4 regions of the Rhizobium skierniewicense Ch11 genome follow, and region 1 is predicted to be linked to each of the others. Evidence: predicted binding sites of a transcription regulator. Region 1 holds the regulator's gene; each other region holds the start of a gene.
The links. Region 1 encodes LexA, which represses DNA repair genes until DNA is damaged. Its sites were predicted from a motif close to TGTTCNNNNTGTGTTCNG; they were not measured.

Region 1 (5,288 bases):
TTCCCGCTGGCCTCCCGTTGAGCCGCCCTGCCCGCCTGGCTGTTGAACCGAGTGGGTCGCATCGAAGACGACAGGCGCGCCGAGTGAGGCCATGATGGGCAAAGAGCGCATGTCGGACACCAGCGTGTTGTAGCCGAACGAGGCGCCGCGTTCGCACAAAAGGACGTTCGGATTGCCGCTATCGTTCAACTTGGCCAGAACGTTCTTCATATCCCAGGGCGCTAGAAACTGGCCCTTCTTGACGTTGATCACACGGCCCGTCTTGGCGGCAGCAACAAGAAGGTCTGTTTGTCGGCTCAGGAAAGCAGGGATTTGCAGAATGTCGATGACAGGCGCGACAATGGCGCACTGCTCCTCCGTGTGAATGTCTGACAGAACCGGAAATCCGAACTGCTCTTTCAGCTCCGCAAAGACCTCCAGCGCCTTATCGATGCCAATGCCACGCTGTCCCGACAGAGATGTGCGGTTGGCCTTGTCGTAGGAAGACTTGTAGACCAGCCCGATCCCAAGCCTGCCGCAAAGTTCGGCGAGGTTTTCCGCAATCATGAAGGCATGATCACGGCTTTCCATCTGGCACGGCCCGGCGATGAGCGAGAAACGCTTCGTGTTGGAAAAGGTTACCTGCCCGGCTCCTTCGCCGACGACAACATCAAGATTGTTGCGAACGCTCATCATAACTCCTCGAAAGCAAATATTGCGCCTTGGCCGGAGGCTGGCTGAACCAGCACCCGAGCGCCCTTACGCGTGTATGCAACGCCATTAGCAGCAAGCACGGCTGCTGTCACGGCGAGATCGGACACGGAAAAGACAATTGCTTCACCGTTCAACCCCGGACCGATACGTTGCTGGGATACGTCAAGGAGATGCCGGGCTGCTGCCTGTGTAACGAGCCGAAGGCCAACGTTCGATGCCTGGAAATAAAGTTCTTCCTCATCTCCGCCAACGGCCTTCGCTTCGAAAACCAACTCTATCAGGCGCTCAAAGTTGCTGGGTCTGTCTGCACTCAGCACGACCTCACGAATACCGATGACGCCGTTTTTGTGGCCCTCAAGATCGGAGCGATCAGCCGGAAGTGCTGCGATGCGCTGGCACGAAAAAAAGAAGACATCACTCACGTTGTCGCCTGCGAAGGCCAGTCGAAAGCTCGCCTGCGAGGTGTTGCCATCCGGCAATGTCACGGGACGACTGAATGAGAATGGATCCCCGCCGGATAAACCTGCCGCAACAAACTGCTCATGATCCGAATCGGCATTGTCGCTCTTGGCAACAAGGGCAGATATTCCGTTCGGGCCACGCTTATCGCGAAAGCGTTTATCCCTTGAGACGAAGGCGATCCCGCTCACGGCATTCATCGAATACGTATCGGCATCGCTGATTGCCAATGGCTCCAGATAGGTTCCATCCTTCAAAAAGACGCAGGCGTTCTCTGTGCCGAACGGATGTTTGGCACGCGCAGAGACGGTAAAACCGAGCGCTGAAAGGCGTTCACGTGCCTCCTTCAGGCTCGAAACCGGCAGGACAAGGTGATCGATGTCGCGAGCCATTTGAAAATCCACATCCGTTTATCGGCGACAAACAACGCCGTGTTCCTATAACATTTCCTACAGGACGATGATGTCACGCGCAAAGACACACAATAATAGGAACTTTACAAAATTTTAGGGGATTGCAGAACACATATGGAACATATAGTGTCTGTTCTGTATTTGTTTCGCGAATCTTCGCCTCGAAATCCAAGGGTATTGTCCATGCTCACGCGCAAACAGCAGGAATTGCTTCTCTTCATTCATGAACGGATGAAGGAATCGGGCGTGCCCCCCTCCTTCGATGAAATGAAGGACGCACTCGACCTCGCCTCGAAATCCGGCATTCACAGGCTGATAACAGCCTTGGAAGAACGCGGATTCATTCGCCGACTACCCAATCGTGCCCGGGCGCTCGAAGTCATCAAGCTTCCTGAGTCCTACACTCCCCCAGCAAAGCCGCCACGCGGGTTTTCACCAAGCGTGATTGAAGGCAGCCTCGGCAAATCGAAGACAGTCGAGCCGCCAGCACCGGCAAACGACGCCCTGTCCAACGCCGTCAGTGTTCCTGTCATGGGACGCATCGCAGCAGGCGTTCCCATCTCCGCCATTCAAAACAATACGCATGACGTTGTCGTGCCCATGGATATGCTGGGTTCAGGCGAGCATTATGCGCTTGAGGTCAAAGGCGATTCGATGATCGAGGCGGGAATTTTTGACGGCGATACTGTCATTATTCGCGACGGAAGCACAGCAAGCCCCGGCGATATCGTTGTTGCGCTCGTGGATGATGAGGAGGCGACATTGAAGCGTTTCCGCCGCAAGGGCGCATCCATTGCATTGGAAGCTGCAAACCCGGCGTACGAGACACGAATTTTTGGACCGGATCGTGTAAAAATCCAAGGCAAGCTGGTCGGTCTCATTCGTCGGTACCATTGAGCACATCGCATGGTTTGGGTCGCGAAATTCTCTGGCGTTTTCTCGCCACAGCGCGGCTTCCGCTGCGCTGATTTCGTCTCAAATTGCTGCTGATTGCTGGAGCCTTGATTTTGATGGTCGCGGGAGTGCGATTTGCGCCGCGTTATCCCGTCACGTTACCGCCGGTATGTTGGCGATGACCTTGATGTCATGAGCCGCATGACGATTGCGCTTCCAGATGTTTTTCAGTGATGTGTTCATGATGGCCTTTGACCCGGAAGTCGTGTCGAAGCACCCCTTTTTTCAGTCTCGCATGGATTACCAAGCATCAAATAAATTGAAGTCTTCCATCTCGTAGGCCCTCTGTATCCATCACATGACCTGCGGTAACACGGTTCTTCAACAGGGGGCTTCGGATGTATCAGCTTTACATAACCAATAAGAACTACTCTTCCTGGTCCTTGCGGCCCTGGGTCCTGATGGAAGAACTTGCTATACCGTTTGAGGAAAAGCTGGTGCCGTTTGGGGAGACTGTTCACGACTTCCAGTCGTTCTCGCCAACAGGCAAGGTCCCATGCCTCGTTGATGGTGATCTTACGATTTGGGAATCCGTTTCGATCATTGAATATTTGGGCGAACGACACCCAGGTGTTTGGGCCGATGACGCGAAAGCACGCGCTTGGTCCAGGTCAGCGGTTGCGGAAATGCATGCGGGCTTCTCGACGCTGCGCAACCAGCACCCCATGTGCGTCGGTCTACGGATCAAACCAAGCCAGATCACCGGGAGCCTCCAGCATGACATCTCCCGCATCGATGCTCTATGGCAGCAGGGCCTTTCTGAGTTCGGAGGTCCATTTCTTGCTGGACAGACCCTCACGGCGGTTGATGCTTTTTTCTGCCCTGTTGCGTTTCGGTTTCAGACTTATGGAACGGGTTTGTCGGAGAAAAGTGAGACCTACAAGCAATTGCTGCTGTCTCTTCCGTCCATGAAGAAATGGGAAACAGCGGCACTGCAGGAGGTTTGGCGCGATGCCGAGCATGAGGCTGAAGCGAGAGCATCTGGAGAGTGGCTGGAAGACTTGCGCACCAGATAGGTAAATGATCGGAGCGGGCGCCTATTGGCTGACAGACAGCATCTGCTGGATATGATCAGGCAATGCGTCATCGTAGCTTTTGCTACGCCAATCGTAGCTGCGATGCATCGTCCACAACCGGTTCTGTCCCTGCATCGCGGCTTTGGCACGCGCAACAGGCCGCCCCTGCCCTCCAAGCCAAAGTTCGAGGGATCCCGTGCGTCGCAATGTGTCTGCGCTGATGAGAAGAGCACCGGAGCGACACGCGGCGAACGGAGATCGGCGTGTCGTCACCACGATATCGGCACTATCGCATGCCGTGCCTGTGAAGGCGGTGTTAAAGACAACGGCGATCGTGACGTCCTTGTCCGATTTCGCAATGCACCACATGTCTTTACGGCAGGTGAAAAAGCCGACGGTTGACGCGGCGGTCTTCATGTCTCGCGTGGCGTTTCTGCGTTCAGCATCCGTCAGAGCCGCAAAACGCCGAGATGATGGAGCCGTGGTCTCTCCCGGGTCGTCGTCATCCGGTGGCGGCGCGTCTATAATCTTTGCTCCCACATGCTGAGCTGGCAGCGGCAGTGCTCTTTCCCATTGTTCGTAAACGAAACCGGAACCTCGCTGTTTCGTGGTTGCAACGGCATCTTTCGACAGCAGAGCGACGAGAGAGCCATCTTCGTAAATCAACACATCCGGCTTGATGCGCCATTGCTCTGTCACAAGCATCATCAGCCCAGCGACTATGAAGGGAATCCCGATCAGGGCAAGCCGTGTCCGCAGCAGTGCGATCAGCATGAAGCCGGTCGTTGATACCGCGAGAAACCATCCGTTCTGGCGTCCAATTGTGGTGTCGCCACCCCAGCTCGACACTTCCTTGGCTATCTCGATGACCATCGCCATGCCGTAACCCATGACCTTGATAAAGGGGCCATCCAGTCCGAACGGCATCAGCAGCATGCCCACAAGCCCAAACGGCATGACGATGAGCGACATGATCGGCATGGCGGCAAGGTTGGCGGCCAGACCATAGGCGGTGATCCGGTGAAAATGTTCGATGGAATAGATGGCGGTCGAGATGCCACCGATCAGTGACGTGATGACGACACCACCGATGATGGTTGCCGCTTTGGAGCACAGCGACACCCACCACGGCGGACGCGCCGTCGTCAATCGCTCTCGGTCGCCGCGCCATCTGCTCCATGCGGCATAACCGGAAACCAGCGCAATTGTTGCGGCGAAGGACATCTGAAAGCTTGGGCCCATGACTTCATGCGGCGATATCAGGATGATGACGATTGCCGACAGCGCCACGTTGCGCAAGCTGATCGACGGCCTGTCGACCAACACGGCAAACAGCATGATCGACATCATCAACCAAGCGCGCTCGGCTGAGACCGCAAAACCGGAAATGAGGTAGTATGCCAGCGTCATCAGGAGTGCGGCAAAGGCGGATATTTTCTTGACCGGCCAACGCTGCGAAAACCTCGGAAACAGGCTGAATGCTGTGCGCAGTCCCACAAAGAAGATGCCGGCCGCAAGCGCCATATTGAGCCCCGAGATCGCAACGATGTGCGCCAGCCCCGAAACGCGAAGCGCCTCCATGGTATCGTTGGAAATCGCACGTCTCTCATCGGTGACAATCGATGCCGCAAAGGCACCGGCATCCCCACCGATCAAGTCACGAATACGCTGGGCGATGTTGCTTCGAAGTGTGTAGAGCCACGTATCGGCGGTTTGGGTCCACGTCTTTGTTTCTGGCTGTTCCTGACTTGAC
Region 2 (5,288 bases), on a different contig from region 1:
GCATGAGGACGCGCGGCTTCATGATATTGTCGCCAGACGTCAGACGAGCGACAGGCTCACCCAACCAGCGGACCAGACCATCAGAGCTTAACGCGAGATCGCCGTTGCCACTGGCATGCAGGCGCGCAGCACGCGCCTCATATTCCAGCGCAAGCGCCTTCTGCGCTGCGCCTTGCACAGCCTTGGCATCTGGCCCTTCGGCTCCGGCCACCGGTGTAAACCGGAAACCCGCCAATTGGCCGACATGATGTCCTTCAACAAAGACATCACCATTCACACTGATTTCAGCTTCAAGCATCGCATTCTCTCTTAGGCGCCTCATGAGCACAGATGTCCTGCGATCAACAAAGCGTTTCGTCAACCTTTCATGTAAAGCATCGGACAATCGATCTTCGATTTCCCGAGTCTTTTCTTGCCAGTGTGTCGGATCGGCAAGCCATCCTGGGCGGTTTGATACATACGTCCATGTTCTGATCTGCGCAATCCTTGCAGAAAGCGTATCGATCTCTCCGTCGGTGCGGTCCGCCCGCCGCACTTGTTCGGCCATGAAATCCTCGTTGACGGTGCCGCGCTTCACGAGGTCGAAATAGAGTGTCGAAATCAAGTCGGCATGCTGTGCTGGCGCGATGCGGCGAAAATCCGGTAAGGCACAGGCCTCCCACAGTTTTTCCACGCGCGCGGAGTTGGTGGTTATGTCGACGATTTCGGGATAGCGCGCAAGATACTCCAGAGCCTGCTGGTCGATGGCAGGCAAGGCGCGGGTCAGCCCTTGAACCGTCGGTGCCACATCAAGGCTTGCGCGCAAATTAGTAATAGATGAATAATCGAAGTTCTTGGTGCGCCATTGCAGAACTTTGACCGAATCGAACTGATGTGATTCGACACGGTGCACAAGCTCGTCGTCGAATGGATCGACCTGCCCCGTCACGCCGAATGTGCCATCGCGAAGGTGGCGACCGGCACGACCGGCGATCTGCCCCATCTCACCTGCATTCAGGTTGCGAAACTGATAGCCGTCGAATTTACGGTCCTGCGCAAAGGCAACATGATCGACGTCGAGGTTGAGACCCATGCCGATCGCGTCGGTCGCAACGAGATACTCGACATCGCCGTTTTGATAGAGCCCGACCTGCGCATTACGGGTGCGCGGCGAAAGAGCACCCAGCACCACAGCCGCACCACCACGCTGGCGGCGCACCAGCTCGGCAATGGCGTAGACCTCATCGGCGGAAAACGCGACGATGGCAGTGCGCTGTGGCAGACGGGTAATTTTCTTCTGACCGGCATAAAACAGCTGTGAAAGCCGGGGACGCTCGACCACGACGATGCCGGGCAAAAGCTTTTCCAGAATGGGCCGCATGGTGCCCGCCCCCAGAAGCAATGTCTGTTCACGCCCGCGAAGATGCAGAATGCGGTCGGTGAAGATATGCCCTCGCTCGAGGTCCCCCGCCAGTTGCACTTCATCGATGGCGACGAAGGCAGCCGTTGTTTCACGCGGCATGGCCTCGACGGTACAGACAAAATATTGCGCTTTGGGAGGGCTGATCTTCTCTTCGCCGGTAATCAACGCGACGTTTGGCGCCCCGACCTTTTCTACAAGCCGCGTGTAGACCTCGCGGGCAAGCAGCCGCAGAGGCAGGCCGATGACACCGCTTCCATAGGCAACCATGCGCTCGATGGCGTAATGCGTCTTGCCGGTATTGGTTGGGCCAAGAACGGCCGTAACACCGCGGCCGCTCAAGATCATGGGGCGAGAATTCAACGTATTATCCGTAAGATCGACTGAACTGCTGTTTGAGAACCATTCGGAACCGTTCCGTCCGCCTGTGACACAACACATGGCCATCGTTGCGCGCAAAGGCAAGGCGTAACCGCGCGAAAGGCTCGTTCGCTTCGGTTTTTGCCACGTATCCCACGACTGGAACATGTTGCGAACGAATCAGAGACGAATCGATAATGTTACAGATTCGGCTTTTGTTCACGACACTATCTGGCCCGCTTGAACCCCGCTACCCACCAAATCCTGAATCGTGGTTGCTGGATTAAAGCGGCTGACCGGTCAACAATCTCGGACCACCCTTTTCGTTGGTCCCAGCTGCCTGTCCAATGAAGTAGGATTTGAGGCCCGGAATTCGGTCGACGATACCCAAGCCGAAGTCACGCACCACACGAATGGGGGCGACATCATTGGAAAACAGCCGGTTGAGCACATCCGTGGTGATGCCCATGCGCACCGTGTCAAATCGCCGCCAAGACTGATAGCGCTCCAGCACGTTCAGCGACCCGATATCGAGGCCGAGACGATCCGCCTCGACGACGGTTTCGGCGAGTGCTGCCACATCCTTGAAGCCGAGGTTGAGCCCTTGCCCCGAAATCGGGTGAATACCATGCGCCGCATCACCGGCCAATGCCAGACGTGGCGCCACGAAAGCGCGGGCCAGCGTCAGCCCAAGCGGAAAGGCCCGCCGTGGGCCGACAGGTCTGAGAGGCCCTAACTTGTGACCGAAGCGCCGCTCCAGCTCCTCCTCAAAGACCAGATCGTCGGAGGCCACCAGTCGGTCGGCGTCCGCTGTGCGCTCTGTCCATACCAGCGACGAACGATTGCCCTTCAGCGGCAGAATGGCAAACGGGCCGGACGGCAGGAAATGCTCTTCGGCACAACCTTCATGCGGACGTTCATGTTCCACGGTCGTGACAATGCCGGACTGATCATAGGTCCAATGGACCGTCTTGATGCCAGCCATATCGCGAAGCGCCGAGCGGACACCATCGCAGGCCACCAGCAGTCGTGTTTCCAGCGTGGAGCCATCGGAAAGCGTCACGAGATTGCTGTGATGTCCGGCCTCGAAGCCGGAAACACCCAGACCGTGTCGGATCGTTACGCCGAGCCGCTCGCATAGCCCGCGCAATGCGCCCACCATGGCGACATTGGGCACCATGTGCGCGAAGGGCTGGCCATCGGCGACGTCTCCATCGAAGGTCAGAAACACCGGGCGGACCGGATCCGATGTCCTGGAATCCGTCACGATCATCCTGTTGATTGGCTGCGCTTCCGGAACCAGCTCCTGCCAGACACCGAACACATCCAGCATCCGCGATGCCGCCGCAATGATGGCCGACGCCCGCATATCCTTCTTCCAGACATCCTCCGGCGCGGCCTCGATGACTTCTACGTTCAGATGAGGTGCGCCCTGCTTGATGGCAACAGCAACGCCTAGTCCAACATATCCACCACCTGCAACAACCACATCCAGCATCGCGTCTCTCCCTGCATTCTTGTGCATATTACCAAGGCACTATAGACCATGGACTTACGTCTTCCTACAGCTGGAGCATGTCGAAAATGTCGCGCCCTTTTGAAAACACAGCCCCGCTGGAAAATCTTATCTCCACGTTGGATCTGGAAAAACTTGAAGAAAACCTGTTTCGCGGCACGAGCCCGCAGGTCGGCTGGCAAAGGGTTTTCGGCGGTCAGGTCATTGCCCAGGCCCTGATGGCCGCCCAACGCACGGTGTGCGCGGAACGCTTCGTTCACTCCCTCCACGCATATTTCATGCGCCCCGGTGACCCACTCGTTCCCATCGTCTATCAGGTAGACCGTATTCGCGATGGCGCGAGCTTCGCTACCCGCCGCATCGTTGCCATCCAGCACGGCAAGCCAATCTTCTCCATGTCGGCCTCCTTCCAGAGCGACGAGGACGGTTTCGATCATCAGGCATCGATCCCCAAGGTGTTACAGCCGGAAGACCTGATGAGCGAGGAGCAGATGCGCGACGCGTTTCTGGCCAAGGCACCGCCCGCCATTCGAAAATACTGGGAAAATAAGCGTCCTATCGAAATTCGACCCGTCTCGCTGGCGCACTACGTCTCAAAGGAAAAGCTCGATCCGAGACAGGATATCTGGGTAAGAGCCGTCGGGCAGGTTCCTGATGATCGGCATTACCAGACATCGGTTCTTGCCTATCTCTCGGACATGACCCTGCTCGACACATCACTCTACGCCCACGGAACGACGATTTTCGATCCGGCCATCCAGGCCGCCAGCCTCGACCACGCCATGTGGTTCCACCGCCCCTGCAAACTCGATGACTGGTTGCTTTACACCCAGGACAGCCCCAGCGCCTCTGGTGCACGTGGGTTGACGCGCGGCAGCCTGTTTACACGCGATGGTGTTCTCGTCGCATCCATGGCGCAGGAAGGTCTGATCCGCAAAATAGCAAATGATTAATTCTTAATCATTTTTTTAATTTTGCACAGCGATTGCGCGACATCGGCGCATTTGGTTGCCCATTTTTCAATCTTATTTATTATTATTGTTTTAAATCAATAACTTAAAAAACCCATCTCGAATTGGCACGCGCCTTGAATGTAGGGGAGCAGTCGCTGTTACTGATCAGCCAGCGTCGAGGAGAATCGGCTCTGCGCCGAGGACAAACAAAGGATGGGAAACCAGATGAAAATTGTGATGGCCATTATCAAGCCGTTCAAGCTGGACGAAGTGCGCGAAGCACTGACCGGCGTCGGCATTCAGGGCCTGACGGTGACCGAGGTCAAGGGTTACGGACGCCAGAAGGGCCACACCGAAATCTATCGCGGCACCGAATATGCGGTCAGCTTTCTTCCCAAGTTGAAGATTGAAATCGCCGTTGCTTCCGATCTCGTCGAAAAGGCTGTCGAGGCCATCGCAGCCTCTGCCAAGACGGGGCAAATCGGCGACGGCAAGATTTTTGTCTACTCGATTGAACAGGCCGTGCGCATCCGTACCGGCGAAACAAACACAGAAGCGCTTTAAGCTCGGCTGACAGGGGAGTTTTCAAACCATGCCATTCAACAGAATTTTAACACTCAGCCGGCTTGGTGCCGGTGCGGCGGCCCTTCTCGCCCCCGCTTTTGCCTTTGCCCAGGACGCTGCGGCGCCTGCAGTTGCAGCCGCTGCCCCGGCCATGACGGTCGATAAGGGTGACACGACGTGGATGCTGATCTCGACCATTCTGGTCCTGCTCATGATCGTTCCGGGCCTGGCGCTGTTTTATGGTGGTCTCGTCCGTACCAAGAATATGCTGTCGGTGCTGATGCAGGTCATGATGATCGCGGCCGTTGCGATGATCGTCTGGGTCACTTACGGTTACTCTCTGGCCTTCACCGATGGGGGCTCGATGAACAGCTTCGTCGGCGGCTTCTCCAAGATGTTCCTCGCGGGTGTCGATACCACGACCCTGTCGGAAAGCTTCACCAAGGGTTCGGCCATTCCCGAGCTGGTTTTCGTCTGCTTCCAGATGACATTTGCC
Region 3 (5,288 bases), on a different contig from region 1:
GATTCTGCCCGCGCCACCTCGGCAAAATCACGAACACGGCGCAACAGCCGCCCGGCGATGCGTGGGGTGCCGCGCGAACGACGCGCCACTTCGCGTGCGCCCTCTTCCGTCATCGGCAAACCCATGATGCGCGCACCACGGCGCACGATCAGTTCGAGTTCTTCCACCGTGTAGAAAGACAGGCGAACGGGAATGCCGAAGCGATCTCGCAACGGATTTGTCAAAAGGCCGAGACGCGTGGTGGCCGCAACCAGCGTGAATTTCGACAGATCGATTTTTACGGACCGCGCAGCCGGTCCCTCACCGATGATCAGATCGAGCTGAAAATCCTCCATCGCAGGATAGAGGATTTCTTCCACGGCAGGGCTCAACCGGTGGATTTCATCGATGAACAGAACATCCCGTTCTTCCAGATTGGTCAGAAGCGCCGCCAGATCACCGGCCTTGGCAATCACCGGTCCGGACGTGGACTTGAAGTTGACCCCCAGCTCCTTGGCCATGATCTGCGCCAGCGTCGTCTTGCCAAGACCCGGTGGCCCGACGAACAGCACATGATCCAGCGCCTCGCCACGGTTCTTCGCCGCTTCGATGAAAATCTTGAGGTTCGCCCGCGCCTCCGCCTGGCCGGTAAAGTCATCCAGCGTTTGTGGGCGAAGCGTCGTATCGATATCTTCGCCGCGCTTTTCCGAAGAAATCAGCCGTGCCGCGTCACTCATGTCAGAAGTTCCATTCCGGGTATTTTGCGTGCGGCTCTCTGATCGAATGTGTCAATCATCTGTCACCAGGCTTTCAGCCGAGCTGATCTAGAACACGCTTTTGGACCAGTCGTTTCGCCTTTGGATGTCATGGTCGTCTGGAGCCCCATGACGACCTCTGTTCTTAGTTTTTAAAGATCGCAAGGAAAATAACACAGGGCGTTCTACCGCGAAAGCTCCTTCAAGCCCAACCGGATCAGCTTGGCGCTATCGCCACCCTCACCGCCATTCTTCAGCGCGGCCGCCACGGCATTGGCGGCCTGATCGCGGGAATAGCCAAGGTTGGTGAGGGCAGACACGGCATCGGCCACGGGTGCGGATGCGACGCCTTCGCCCAGTTCCTGTTTGAAGCCGATGGAGGACGATACCTCACCAGCAAAGGCAGGCGCCTTGTTGCGAAGTTCCGTGACGATGCGCACGGCAACTTTCGGCCCGACACCGGGCGCACGCGACACGACGACCTTGTCCTGAAGGGCAATCGCGTTGGCCAATTCAGAGGGCGTCAATGTTGACAGTACCGCAAGCGCAACCTTGGCACCCACCCCCTGAACGCTTTGCAACAGGGTGAACCACTCCCGTTCCAGTGCTGTCAGGAACCCGAACAGCCGCAACTGGTCTTCGCGCACATAGGTTTCGATGAAGAGGACCACGGCCTCGCCTGCAGAGCCAAGGCGCGACAGAGTTCGCGCCGAACAATAGGCCACGTAACAGACACCGTGAACATCAACGACCACATGGTCATCGCCAATTTCATCGATCGTGCCTTTGAGTTTTCCAATCATGGGAATGCCTGTGAAAAGAGGAAATCAGCTTGCGGCCAGCACGCGGCGCATGCGCTCGCCCGCCCTGTTGTGTGCATGGCAAATGGCGATGGCAAGAGCATCAGCTGCGTCATTACCCTTGAACTCAGCCTTAGGCATCAAAATTTTCAACATCATGTGAATCTGCTGCTTTTCGCCATGCCCGACACCGATCACGGCTTTCTTGACGGCATTCGGTGCATATTCCGCTACCGGAAGGCCCGCGCGTGCGGGAACCAGCATCGCGATACCGCGCGCCTGACCAAGCTTTAGCGTCGCCACAGCATCCTTGTTGACGAAGGTCTGCTCCACCGCCGCCTCGTGCGGTTGGTGGGAATGGACGATTGCGGAAAGGCCGTCATGGAGCTGGCAAAGGCGCGACGCCAGGTCCATATCGCCATCGGACGTGACAGTGCCGGAGGCCACGAAGCGCAGGCTGTTGCCCAGCGTTTCTATGACGCCCCAGCCCATTCGCCGAAGCCCTGGGTCAATCCCGATAATTCGAATCGCATTTGTCATGTGGCACCCTACCGTTCAGGCGCGAAACCTGCCAGCGATAAGTGAACAAAACGACAACATTGCACAAGATGGCATGGCCGCTCACGCTGGGTCTGATCGAAACGGGCTCCGTAACCACCGCATATGTGCACCAGTTTTTTTGATCCATCGTTCAATTCGGCGCGATTGCACTGGCAAATTTGGCCATGAAACTTACATCTAGCACAACCCGAAACGCATCAGGAGCGTCCTATGATTCCCTTTTCCATTCTCGATCTGTCGCCCATCGGTGAAGGCGAGAACGCGAGCAAGGCGCTTGAGAATTCGCGCCGCATGGCCATCAAGGCCGAAGAACAAGGCTACGAGCGCATCTGGCTGGCCGAACACCACGGCATGCCCGGCATTGCCAGCGCCGCCACTGCCATTGTGATTGCCCATGTCGGTGCCGCAACGTCGCGCATCCGCGTCGGCTCCGGGGGTGTCATGCTGCCAAACCACTCGCCGCTCGTCATCGCTGAACAATTCGGCACGCTCAATGCCTTGTTGCCGGGCCGCGTCGATCTTGGTCTCGGTCGTGCACCCGGCACGGACATGCGCACGGCGCGCGCCTTGCGACGAAATCTCGATGCCGGTGCTGAAAATTTCCCGCATGATATTATCGAACTGCAACAATATCTGGGTGCACCGCAGCCAGACCAGTCGATCCTGTCTGTACCCGGAATGCATTCCAATGTGCCGATCTGGCTGTTGGGGTCCAGCACCTACAGCGCGCATTTGGCGGCCATGCTTGGCCTGCCCTATTCCTTCGCATCGCATTTTGCGCCGGATATGCTGATGGACGCCATCGCTATTTACCGGGAGCGCTTCCAGCCCTCGGCAACGCTGAAAAAACCCTATGTGATGGTTGGCGTCATGGGCGTGGGCGCTGACACCGACGCGGAAGCGGAGCACCTGTTTACTTCAGCCCAACAGCAATTCGTCAATTTGCGAAAGAATATCCGAAGCCAGTTCCCACGGCCGGTCGACAGCATGGATGACTATTGGAGCGATATGGAGCGCATCACGGTCGACCATACGCTGAGATACGCGGTTGTCGGTTCTCACGCGACGGTGGAACACAAACTCGGTGAGTTCCTCGCGGTAACCGGCGCTGACGAGTTGATCGTCTCCATGCCAGTCCATGACATCCAGAAGCGCCTACGCTCTGTAGAAGTTTTCGCCGAAGTTCGGGGCGAACTGAGGCAGGCTGCCTAACGGCGTCTCCTCAAACCTCATGAAAAAAGCCTCCGCGCATCGCTGCCGGAGGCTTTTACATTGCAATGGAATATGGATCAGGCCGAAAGCCTGGACATGATTTCTTCCGATACTTCGAAGTTTGAGTAGACGCTCTGGACGTCGTCGTCATCTTCGAGGTTGTCGATCAGCTTCATCAGCGACTGCGCTTTTTCCTCATCCACAGGCACCGTGTTCTGCGGTTTCCAGATGGACTTGACGCTTTCGGCTTCCCCGAGCACCGCTTCGAGAGCCTTGGAAACTTCGTTCATCGCTTCAAAGCCGCAGATGATCGTGTGGCCGTCTTCGCTGCTTTCCACGTCATCGGCCCCGGCTTCTATCGCCGCTTCCATGACGGTATCCGCGTCGCCGACAGAGGCCTTGTAGGTGATTTCGCCAACGCGGTCGAAGGAGAAGGATACTGAACCGGTTTCACCCAGCGCGCCACCGGCCTTGGTGAAGATCGAGCGGACGTTTGACGCCGTGCGGTTGCGATTGTCCGTCAGCGCTTCAACGATAACCGCCGTGCCGCCCGGACCATAACCTTCGTAACGCACGTAATCGTAGTTTTCAGCATCCGCACCGGATGCCTTCTTGATGGCACGGTCGATGTTGTCCTTGGGCATGGACTGCGCCTTGGCGTTCTGGACCGCCAAACGCAACGCAGCGTTCATGCTCACATCCGGCAGACCGGACTTCGCAGCAACGGTGATTTCACGCGCAAGTTTGGAGAACATCTTCGAACGGATCGAATCCTGTTTTCCCTTGCGATGCATGATGTTCTTGAACTGTGAATGGCCAGCCATGGCACCCCTGATCGGATCGTTTGTTTGGATTGCGGTGCTTATAAGTGCGATGGCCCGCCTGTTCAAGCCCAGATGCCCACTCTTCTCGCAACACATTAAGGAACTGAAATGTTCGCTCTTCGTTTGGTTACCAGTACGAAGCGGGCAGCCTTGCCCACTGATCGTGACGATAACGAGAAACGTGAAGGAGACACATTCAATGGTCAGTCTGAGTGAAGCACGCGAAGCCCCTGCCCGTCAGCTTTGGGACGAAATCAATTCCGTGCATGCCGGGATGCTGGGCCTTGAAGGCCTCCACAACCATATGCAGCCAATGGCACCACATGCTGATCCAAAGACCAACACCATCTGGTTTTTCACCAAGAAAAGCGCCGATCTCGTTCAAACTCTCAAGTCCGGCGCCCGCGCCCACTTCTGCGTCATTGGTAAGGACCACGATTATCATGCGTGCCTTTCTGGCAAGCTGGAGGTGCGAGAGGACAAGGCGAAGCTCGACGAATACTGGAATTCCGTCACCGCCGCGTGGTATGAACACGGCAAGAGCGACCCCGATCTAACCATGCTTGCTTTGCACGTCGATGATGCAGAAATCTGGGCATCCACCGACAGCACGCTGAAATTCGGCTGGGAAATCGCCAAGGCGAATTTGTCAGACGACAAGATGCCAAACATTGGCGTGCGTCAGCATCTGACCTTCGCATAATATCACTCCCGCCACCGCTCATTCACATGCCTTGCGGCACGAGAATCTGCGGCTGGCGGGGAAGACTTCGCATAGAGACGCGAATGACAGGATCGTTGGCGTAAGCGATCTTGAATTGGGGACCGAATGTCACCAGAAACTGCTCCAGACCGCTTGGCTGGTGCATAGGCAAAATAAGCGCAGACCGCAGCCGTTTCACGATACGGCTCATACTATCGGCGCCCATCGTCAACCCACCGTCAACCGGCACCATCAAGATATCGAGACGGCCGATTTCCGCATACTGGCTCTCCGTCAGTTCATAGTGAAGGTGACCGAGGTGGCCGATGCAAAGGCCAGCGACTTCAAAAATGAAGATAGAATTTCCATCCTTTTGCAATAAGCCACCACCACCCCAGCGATTGCGAATATCGGACGTGACGTTGCGGATATAGACATCCCCGACCTGCAGTTT
Region 4 (5,288 bases), on a different contig from region 1:
CTTGCGGCAACTTGCCAGTGCAATCGTCGATGTGGCCGCGGCGGAGAGCACTATCGGCGGTGTGGAAAATCTTGCTCGGGCGAAGGCCTGAACAGACTGTTCACAAATTTGGCCGCACATTCCCTGAATAGCACCCTATATGTTTGGCAACGAAACATATGCAGATTCAGGTAGATTATCATGAAGAAGATCGGTTTTCTGTCTTTTGGACATTGGGGTCCGGGGCCACATTCACAGGCACGCACCGCCAAGGACGTCCTTCAACAATCGATAGAGCTTGCGGTCGCCGCAGAAGAGATCGGTGTCGACGGCGCATACTTCCGTGTGCACCACTTCGCCCGGCAACTGGCGTCGCCGTTTCCGTTGCTTGCAGCCGTCGGTGCCAGAACGAGCAAAATCGAGATCGGCACAGGCGTCATCGATATGCGCTATGAAAACCCGCTCTACATGGCGGAAGATGCAGGTTCAGCTGACCTGATCTCCGATGGTCGGCTGCAACTTGGCCTCAGCCGTGGCTCGCCCGAACAGGTGATCGAAGGCTGGCGCTACTTCGGCTATCAGCCGACAGACGGCACAAGCGATGCCGACATGGGCCGCAACAGCACGGAAGTGTTTCTGGAGGTACTGAAGGGAGAGGGTTTCGCCGAGCCCAATCCCCGCCCGATGTTTGCCAACCCACCCGGACTGCTTCGTCTGGAACCGCATTCGGAAGGGTTGCGTGACCGCATCTGGTGGGGAGCTGGCTCCAATGCCACCGCCGTCTGGGCGGCAAAGCTCGGCATGAACTTGCAGAGTTCGACGCTGAAGGACGACGAGACCGGAGAACCGTTTCACGTCCAGCAGGCAGCGCAGATCCGCGCCTATCGCGCCGCATGGAAGGAAGCGGGCCATACCCGCACACCGCGTGTGTCCGTCAGCCGCAGCATTTTTGCGCTGGTCGATGATCGCGACCGCGCCTATTTCGGTGGCAGCGGCAAGGAAAGCGATAGCATCGGTTATCTCGATGCAAACACCCGTGCTGTTTTCGGACGCTCATATGCCGCAGAGCCGGAGACGCTGATCAAGGAACTGGCAAAGGATGAAGCCGTGGCGGAGGCCGATACCCTGTTGTTGACGATCCCGAACCAGCTTGGCGTCGAGTACAACGTCCACGTTCTAGATTCCATCCTGAAACACGTCGCACCAGAACTGGGCTGGCGTTGATGCTACAGGGTCCATGGCATCTCTGAATGCTGTGGACCAGCGCCGGTTTATTTGGAGATATCCAGAACCCGTCCCTTCGTCAGTTCCAGCGTCTGGCGTTGGAAGTGACCGCGATCGTTCCATGGTGAACACCCGCAACCGGTCGAGCGAGCGGACCGTCGATCGTGGGCCCAAAAGAGACCGCGGATGAGAGCAATCACCACCCGATCGGCCAGTCCCCTCCACGATAGTCCTACGCGTTGTCAACCAGCTTGCCCAGCGCGGTATCAAGCACGCCCAAGTGTACATAGTCATCTTGGAGACGAGCACATCGGGTGATACCCGACGCGCTCATTTGAAATACAACTGTCGTGTCAGGATCAGAACGGAATATCATCGTCCATATCATTGTTGAAGTTGCCAGCTGGCTGGCCGCCGCGCGATGCGCCACCGCGAGAAGAGGATGATGGCTGGTCATTGCCACCGCCATAGTTTCCGCCGCCGCTCCCGTAATCGTCTCCGCCACGGCTTCCGCCGCCGCCACCTTCTCCGCGACCGTCCAGCATGGTCAGGGTGGAATTGAAGCCCTGGAGTACGATTTCCGTGGAGTAACGATCATTGCCCGTTTGGTCCTGCCATTTCCGGGTCTGAAGCGCGCCTTCGATATAGAGCTTGGCGCCCTTCTTTACGTACTGCTCAATAACCTTGCAAAGACCTTCATTGAAGACCACCACAGAGTGCCATTCCGTCTTTTCTTTTCGCTCTCCGGAGGTGCGGTCGCGCCAGCTTTCAGATGTCGCGATACGAAGGTTTGCGATAGGACGACCATCTTGCGTGCGGCGAATTTCCGGATCAGCGCCGACGTTTCCGAGCAAAATTACCTTGTTTACGCTGCCAGCCATCTTCTCACCCTGTCTGCCAACCATCATGGCCAGCATCTATCCTGTTCAAAATCTGCGATCACCATAGACCATCGTTCAGCACCATGGGCACCGGATGGAACGACAATCCACAAGGAATGTTATGTCAACTGCGCACGCTTGCCAATCGTTCTTATTTTGTTCTATTAAGACTGAACAACTGAGTCAAGTGGACTGAAAAGCCTATACGAAAAGTTTAATATATCTCGACATGCCGTTCACCGTCATTACATAAGAACTGACGCCTCCCAACGAGTACCCCGAGCCTTCTCATGAGTGAATTAAAGACGATTTCGATCCGTGGCGCCCGCGAGCATAACCTCAAGGGCATCGACCTGGACCTGCCGCGCAACAAGCTGATCGTGATGACCGGCCTGTCGGGCTCTGGCAAATCTTCGCTCGCCTTCGATACGATTTATGCGGAAGGGCAGCGGCGCTACGTCGAGAGCCTGTCGGCCTATGCTCGCCAGTTTCTGGAAATGATGCAAAAGCCGGATGTGGACCAGATCGAGGGTTTGTCTCCCGCCATCTCCATCGAACAGAAGACGACCTCGCGCAACCCGCGCTCGACGGTTGGGACCGTGACGGAAATCTACGACTACATGCGTCTGCTGTTTGCGCGGGTGGGCGTCCCCTACTCGCCAGCGACCGGCTTGCCGATTGAAAGCCAGACGATCAGCCAGATGGTGGACCGCATCCTCGCGTTTGAAGAAGGAACACGGCTTTACATTCTCGCGCCGATGATCCGAGGACGAAAGGGCGAATATAAGAAAGAGCTCGCCGAGCTTATGAAAAAAGGCTTCCAGCGCGTCAAGGTCGACGGTCAGTTCTATGAAATTGCCGATGTTCCCGCATTGGACAAAAAATACAAACACGACATCGACGTGGTCGTGGATCGTGCCGTGGTGCGTCCGGACATGGCCGCGCGCCTGGCGGATAGTCTTGAGACGTGTTTGAAGCTTGCGGACGGCTTGGCAGTCGCCGAATTTGCCGACAAACCCCTGCCGCCGGAAGAAACATCCGCCGGTGGTTCAGCGAACAAGTCGCTCAATGAAACACACGAGCGGGTTCTGTTTTCGGAAAAATTCGCCTGCCCCGTGTCGGGTTTCACAATCTCCGAGATCGAGCCACGCCTGTTCTCCTTCAACAACCCCTTCGGTGCCTGCCCGACTTGCGATGGCCTGGGCTCCCAGCAAAAGGTGGACACGGCGCTGATCGTGCCGGAACCTGCTCGCACGTTGAAGGATGGCGCTGTGGCGCCGTGGGCCAAGTCATCATCACCATACTATAACCAGACGCTGGAAGCGCTCGGCAAAGCCTTTGGCTTCAAGCTGTCCAGCCGCTGGAACGAACTCTCCGACGCTGCAAAGAAAGCGATTCTGCAGGGCACCGACGATAAGATCGAGTTCCAGTACGAGGACGGTGCACGCTCCTACAAGACGGTGAAAAATTTCGAAGGCATCGTTCCCAATCTGGAACGTCGCTGGAAGGAAACAGACAGCGCCTGGGCACGTGAGGAAATCGAGCGCTACATGTCTGCAGCGCCCTGCCCCGCCTGCGCAGGTTATCGCCTGAAGCCCGAAGCGCTGGCGGTGAAGATCAACAAAAAACACATCGGCCAGGTCACAGAGATGTCGATCAAGGTCGCGCGCGACTGGTTCGACGGTCTGCCGGAATCGCTCAATGCAAAGCAGAACGAAATTGCTGTCCGTATCCTCAAGGAGATCCGCGAGCGCCTCAGATTTCTCAACGATGTCGGATTGGACTATCTTAGCCTGTCGCGCAACTCGGGGACGCTTTCCGGTGGCGAGAGCCAGCGCATCCGCCTGGCATCACAGATCGGCTCGGGCCTGACCGGTGTTCTCTATGTTCTGGATGAGCCATCGATTGGCCTGCATCAGCGTGACAACGCTCGTCTCCTGGATACGCTGAAGCACTTGCGCGATATCGGCAACACCGTGATCGTTGTCGAGCATGACGAAGATGCCATCATGACGGCCGACTATGTGGTGGATATCGGTCCCGCCGCCGGCATTCACGGTGGCGAGGTGATTGCGGAGGGAACACCGCAGCAGGTCATGGACAACCCGAAATCGCTCACGGGTAAATATCTGTCCGGTGCTCTTGGCGTGGCTATTCCCGCAGAAAGGCGCAAGCCGAAAAAAGGAAAAGAGATCAAGGTCGTCGGCGCCCGCGGCAACAACCTCAAAAATGTTACCGCGTCGGTTCCGCTCGGTGTCTTCACGGCCGTCACTGGCGTCTCCGGCGGAGGCAAGTCGACCTTCCTGATCGAAACATTGTACAAGTCGGCGGCGCGTCGCGTCATGGGTGCCCGTGAAATTCCGGCTGACCACGACCGTATCGATGGCTTCGAGTTCATCGATAAGGTCATCGACATCGACCAGTCGCCGATCGGGCGTACACCTCGCTCCAACCCTGCGACCTATACGGGTGCGTTCACACCCATCCGTGATTGGTTTTCAGGCTTACCGGAAGCAAAGGCCCGTGGTTATGCACCCGGTCGCTTTTCGTTCAACGTCAAGGGCGGTCGTTGTGAAGCCTGTCAGGGCGATGGCGTCATCAAGATCGAGATGCACTTCCTGCCCGACGTGTACGTGACGTGCGATGTCTGCCACGGCAAGCGCTACAACCGCGAAACGCTGGATGTGACCTTCAAGAGCAAGTCGATCGCCGATGTCCTCGATATGACGGTCGAAGAAGGTGTCGAGTTCTTTTCCGCGGTTCCGGCGGTGCGCGACAAGTTGCAATCGCTGTTCGATGTCGGCCTTGGCTACATCAAGGTCGGCCAGCAGGCCAATACGCTCTCAGGTGGTGAAGCGCAGCGCGTGAAACTGGCCAAGGAATTGTCAAAACGCTCGACAGGACGCACCCTCTACATTCTCGATGAGCCGACAACCGGCTTGCATTTCCACGACGTCAACAAGCTTTTGGAAATGCTGCACGAGCTGGTAGATCAGGGAAATTCCGTCGTCGTCATCGAACATAATCTTGAGGTCATCAAGACAGCGGATTGGGTCATCGATATCGGCCCTGAAGGCGGTACGGGTGGTGGCGAGATCGTCGCAACCGGAACACCGGAGCAGATCGTCAAGGAGAAGCGCTCCTACACCGGCCATTTCCTGAAGGAGTTGCTGGAGCGTCGTCCCGAGAAGAAGATACAAGCGG

Region 2: a site for LexA is predicted at 1,920-1,937, ahead of EKM04_RS02430 (helicase-related protein). Genes of this name have one in related genera too.
Region 3: a site for LexA is predicted at 2,116-2,133, ahead of ruvC (crossover junction endodeoxyribonuclease RuvC). Genes of this name have one in related genera too.
Region 4: a site for LexA is predicted at 2,231-2,248, ahead of uvrA (excinuclease ABC subunit UvrA). Genes of this name have one in related genera too.

Annotation. Positions count from the first base shown of each region.
Region 1 is NZ_RXPG01000011.1:100,903-106,190, reverse strand. It holds gene kdsA (3-deoxy-8-phosphooctulonate synthase) at 1-672, opposite strand, end outside; gene EKM04_RS11240 (VOC family protein) at 672-1,544, opposite strand; gene lexA (transcriptional repressor LexA) at 1,749-2,462, shown strand; gene EKM04_RS11230 (glutathione S-transferase family protein) at 2,858-3,535, shown strand; gene EKM04_RS11225 (ComEC/Rec2 family competence protein) at 3,557-5,288, opposite strand, start outside.
Region 2 is NZ_RXPG01000003.1:154,270-159,557, reverse strand. It holds gene EKM04_RS02430 (helicase-related protein) at 1-1,747, opposite strand, end outside; gene EKM04_RS02425 (ubiquinone biosynthesis hydroxylase) at 2,043-3,284, opposite strand; gene tesB (acyl-CoA thioesterase II) at 3,344-4,228, shown strand; gene EKM04_RS02415 (P-II family nitrogen regulator) at 4,442-4,792, shown strand; gene EKM04_RS02410 (ammonium transporter) at 4,821-5,288, shown strand, end outside.
Region 3 is NZ_RXPG01000028.1:139,159-144,446, forward strand. It holds gene ruvB (Holliday junction branch migration DNA helicase RuvB) at 1-716, opposite strand, end outside; gene ruvA (Holliday junction branch migration protein RuvA) at 920-1,537, opposite strand; gene ruvC (crossover junction endodeoxyribonuclease RuvC) at 1,562-2,074, opposite strand; gene EKM04_RS17330 (LLM class flavin-dependent oxidoreductase) at 2,306-3,307, shown strand; gene EKM04_RS17335 (YebC/PmpR family DNA-binding transcriptional regulator) at 3,385-4,131, opposite strand; gene EKM04_RS17340 (pyridoxamine 5'-phosphate oxidase family protein) at 4,331-4,834, shown strand; gene EKM04_RS17345 (MBL fold metallo-hydrolase) at 4,857-5,288, opposite strand, start outside.
Region 4 is NZ_RXPG01000024.1:17,836-23,123, forward strand. It holds gene EKM04_RS16425 (quaternary amine ABC transporter ATP-binding protein) at 1-91, shown strand, start outside; gene EKM04_RS16430 (LLM class flavin-dependent oxidoreductase) at 181-1,203, shown strand; gene EKM04_RS16435 (single-stranded DNA-binding protein) at 1,563-2,084, opposite strand; gene uvrA (excinuclease ABC subunit UvrA) at 2,375-5,288, shown strand, end outside.